Regions from separate parts of the Niveibacterium umoris genome, predicted to be linked through region 2. Evidence: predicted binding sites of a transcription regulator. Region 2 holds the regulator's gene; the other holds the start of a gene.
The links. Region 2 encodes sigma-54, which starts transcription at its own class of promoters, with help from an activator protein. Its sites were predicted from a motif close to TGGCACGCTTNCTGCTNA; they were not measured.
Positions count from the first base shown of each region.

Region 1: the regulator sigma-54 is predicted to act here: its motif matches at 1,210-1,227, upstream of GGR36_RS20270 (nitrate reductase).

Region 1 is NZ_JACIET010000003.1:205,698-207,899, reverse strand. Features, by position in the region: gene GGR36_RS20270 (nitrate reductase) at 1-1,185, opposite strand, end outside; gene GGR36_RS20265 (methyl-accepting chemotaxis protein) at 1,444-2,202, shown strand, end outside.
Region 2 is NZ_JACIET010000002.1:849,370-851,571, reverse strand. Features, by position in the region: gene lptB (LPS export ABC transporter ATP-binding protein) at 1-92, shown strand, start outside; gene GGR36_RS15845 (RNA polymerase factor sigma-54) at 111-1,595, shown strand; gene hpf (ribosome hibernation-promoting factor, HPF/YfiA family) at 1,607-1,930, shown strand; gene ptsN (PTS IIA-like nitrogen regulatory protein PtsN) at 2,048-2,202, shown strand, end outside.

The DNA of each region.
Region 1 (2,202 bases), on a different contig from region 2:
CTCGCCGGATTCGAGTGCGTGGAACAGTTCGACCGCGCTTTTGCCCGGCGCGGCCGGCACATCCGGCACGCCCCACAGGGTGGCGACTTCCGCACGGTGCTGCGGGTTGGCCAGATCGCGGTGGGCAGAGAGCAGGTTGGCAAGGCCACCCACTTCGCGCCCGCCCATTGCGTTGGGCTGGCCAGTCAATGAAAAGGGGCCGGCGCCGGGCCGGCCCAAGTGCCCAGAGGCGAGGTGGAGGTTGATCAGCGCGGCATTGTTGTGGGTGCCGTGCGAAGACTGGTTGAGGCCCTGGCAGTACATCGACAGGGTGGCTTTCGAGGTGGCAAACCATTGCGCGGCGCGCTCGATGTCGGCGGCGGGTACGCCGCAGATGCCGGCCGCCATTTGCGGCGTGTAGGCGCGGACGACCTTGCGCAGCGCATCGAAGCCCTCGGTGTGCGCGGCGATGTAGGCCTCGTCCACCCAGCCTTCCCACAGCATCACATGCAGCATTGCGTTGTAGAGCGCGATGTCGGTGCCGGGCAGGATCGCCAGGTGCAGGTCGGCCGCCTCGGCGGTGTCGGTGCGGCGCGGATCGACCACGATCAGCTTCATAGCCGGGTTGGCCTTGCGCGCATCTTCGATGCGGCGGAACACGATCGGGTGCGCGAACGCGGTGTTGCTGCCGCTGATGAAAAGGCAGTCGGTGTGGTCGATGTCTTCGTAGCAGGCGGGCGGCGCGTCGGCGCCAAGCGTCTGCTTGTAGCCTGCCACCGCGCTGCTCATGCACAGGCGCGAGTTGGTATCGACGTTGTTGGTGCCGATCAGGCCCTTGGCCAGCTTGTTGAAGACGTAGTAGTCCTCGGTCAGCAACTGGCCCGAAATATAGAAGGCCACGGCGTCAGGGCCATGCTCGCGGATGATCGCGGCAAAGCGCGCGGTGGCATGGTCGAGTGCCTCGTCCCAGCTTGCGCGGCTGCGCTTCTCGGTGCGTGCTGTGCGCAATTCCGGGTATAGCGCGCGCGCCGCACGGGTGTTCGGCGCGGCCGTCAGGTGCAGGGTCGAGCCTTTGGTGCACAGGCGGCCGAAGTTTGCCGGATGGCTGGGGTCGCCGCGCACGCCCGTAATGACGCCTGCATCGTGTTCGATGATCACGCCGCAGCCGACGCCGCAATAGCAGCAGGTTGATTTCGTTTCCGCCATGTTTTCCTCGTCTCCGGGGACGGGTTAGCAATGGCTGTGCCATGGCCCTGCGCATACGGCCGCGCTGTGTGGTGGCGCCTCCAGTACGCGTCGATCGACAGGTTCGGCACCAGATTGAAGCCTGTTTGCGCCGCTATGGGGCGGGATTTGTGGCGGTGGGGGCGTTCCGAAGTGAGGCACCGCGATAGGGCGCGATCCCCGTCTCAAGATATCGCCATCGGTGTCGTTGTAGCGATTGCGTTGCGAGCGGAGGGTGCGATGACCAAGCGAAGACTGTCGATACAGGTATTGCTTCTGGGGCTTGCAGCGGCAGGTATCGCTGCGGTTCTGCTCAACGCGGCATTCGCGCAGCTTGGATCGCGGCAAATGGCGAACGGCATCGACGCGATCCTGCGCACGCAGCAGCAGGTCTTGCGTCAGACCGACGTGGACATGATGCATGACGCCATTCGCGGCGACGTGTTGCGCGCTTTGCTGGGCGCGAGTGGGGGCGGCGGCGATGACAAGGCGGCGATCCAGAAGGACTTTGCCGAGCACGCCCAGCGCCTGCGCGAAAACTTCGAACGCAATCGCAAGGAACTGCCCGAAGCGGCCGCTGCCGCGGCGAACGCGGCGGCACCGACGGTCGAGCGCTACCTTAAAGTGGCCGAAGCACTGGTGGCGAATCCCTCGCCCCAGTCGCCCGAGATGGCCGCGTTCAATCAGGACTTCGAAGCGCTGGAAGCCGGCCTGGAAAAGCTGACCGGCCTGATTTCCGCGGCGGCCGATGCGGAGCGCGGAAACGCCGAGAACGCCGTCAGGCAAGGGGTCTGGCGCAACGGCGCGGTAGGTGCGCTTGCCGCCTTGGTGCTGATCGCACTGACCGCATTTGTTTATCGGCGGATCGGCCCGCCGCTTCGCAGGGTCGCCACCGAGGCGTCTGCCATTGCGGCATCCGGTGACCTGTCGCGGCGCATTGACGGTGCTGCAGGCGATGAGATCGGCGATGCGATAGCGGCTTTCGATCACTTGCTATCG
Region 2 (2,202 bases):
ACGGCGTCGTGCTTGCCTCCGGCCGCCCGGCGGAGATCGTGCAGAACGACAAGGTTCGCCAGGTCTATCTGGGTGAGCATTTCCGCCTCTGATCCCCCCCCTAGCCGACGATGAAACCTTCGCTCCAGCTCCGCATCTCCCAGCAGCTCGCGCTGACCCCGCAGCTGCAGCAGTCGATCAAGCTCCTGCAGCTATCGACGCTGGAGCTCAACAGCGAGATCGAGCGCATGTTGCTCGAAAACCCGCTGCTCGAACGCGAAGACTCCGAATCGGACCCCGAAGCCTGGGGCCAGTCCGCCGCGGCGCCCAGCAGCGGCGAACAAGGCGATGCCCCGGCCGAGGGTGGCGACACCGATTTCTCCGACGCCCCCGCCGAACCGCCCGAACCGAGTTTCGAGGAGGGTGGCAGCTACGATGAAGGCAGCGCCGAATGGTCGGGCGAGGGCGGTGGCGGTGGCAGTGGCAGCGGCAACCGCGACGACGACGAGGAAACCGACTTTCAGGAGTTCCGCGCGGCCCAGACCAGCCTGCGCGATCATCTGGACGGCCAGATCGCCCTGATGTTGCTGTCGGAGCGCGATCGCGCACTGCTGCGTTTCATGATCGAAGCGCTTGACGACGACGGCTACCTGACCCAGCCGCTCGACGAGCTGATGGAACTGCTGCCGACCGAATCGGAAGTCGAGATCGAGGAACTGCAGATTGCGCTGGCACATCTGCAGAACCTCGACCCGCCGGGGGTCGGCGCGCGCTCGCCGGGAGAATGCCTGAAGCTGCAGCTGCGGCTCTTGCCCGCCAGCGCTGCACGCGACGCGGCGATCACGATCGTCGAACATCACCTTGAGTTGCTTGCGGCGCGCGATTTCGTACGCCTGAAGCGCCAGCTCGGTTGCAACGAAGAGACCCTGCGCGAGGCGCATCAACTGGTTTGCAGCCTTGACCCGCGCCCGGGCGCGAAATTTGCCGCGCTCGAAACCCGTTACGTGATCCCGGATGTGATCGTGCGCAAGGTGCGCGGCCACTGGAGTGCGACACTGAATCCGGACGCGATGCCCAAGCTGCGGATCAACCAGCTCTACGCCGGTATCCTGCAGCAGCACCGCGGCTCGGCCGGTTCGCTGGCCGGCCAGTTGCAGGAGGCGCGCTGGATGATCAAGAACGTACAGCAACGCTTCGACACGATCCTGCGGGTTTCGCAGGCGATCGTTGACCGCCAGCGGCAGTTCTTCGATTATGGGGACGTGGCCATGCGGCCGCTGACCTTGCGCGAGATCGCCGAGCAGCTCGATTTGCACGAATCGACGATTTCGCGGGTCACGACGCAGAAGTACATGGCCACGCCACGTGGCATTCTTGAACTGAAATACTTTTTCGGCAGCCACGTCGCCACAGATTCTGGCGGCGCGTGTTCAGCTACGGCGATTCGTGCGCTGATTCGCCAGCTGGTTGCGGCAGAGGATCGCAAAAAACCGCTATCCGACGCCCGGATTGCCGAACTTCTCGGCCAGCAGGGGATTGTCGTTGCGCGACGCACCATCGCAAAGTACCGCGAGTCGCTCAACATCCCGCCGGTCAGCCAGCGCAAGATGATCTAAGAGGAGTGATCATGAACCTGAACATCACCGGACATCATCTCGAAGTTACCGCCGCCCTGCGCGACTACGTAACCTCGAAACTGGATCGCGTGATTCGCCACTTCGACCATGTCACCAGCGTCAACGTGATCCTGTCGGTGGAAAAGCTCAAACAAAAGGCGGAGGTGACGGTGCATGTACGCGGGAAGGACATTTTTGTCGAAAGCATCGACGAAGATCTCTACGCCGCAATTGATGCCATGACCGACAAACTCGATCGGCAGGTTCTCAAGCACAAGGAAAAGTCCTACGATCACGGCCACGAGGCGCACAAGCGCCAGTCCGCGGAATCGTAATCACGTTCGCTCTGATGAATCCCGGCGCGTAAGCTTGCGGAAAGCCGCCGCGCCGAAGATGAGCTGAACCCGGATCTGCGCGCCTTCGGGCGCGCAGTGCATTTCTGAACCCCAAGCATGAATCTCATCGCCCCCCTGCTGCCGCCATCCAACGTGCTCGTCGATCTGGAAGCGAGCAGCAAGAAACGCGTCTTCGAACAGGCCGGCCTGCTGTTCGAAAACCACCAGGGCCTTGCGCGCAGCGCCGTCTACGACGCCCTGTTCGCGCGCGA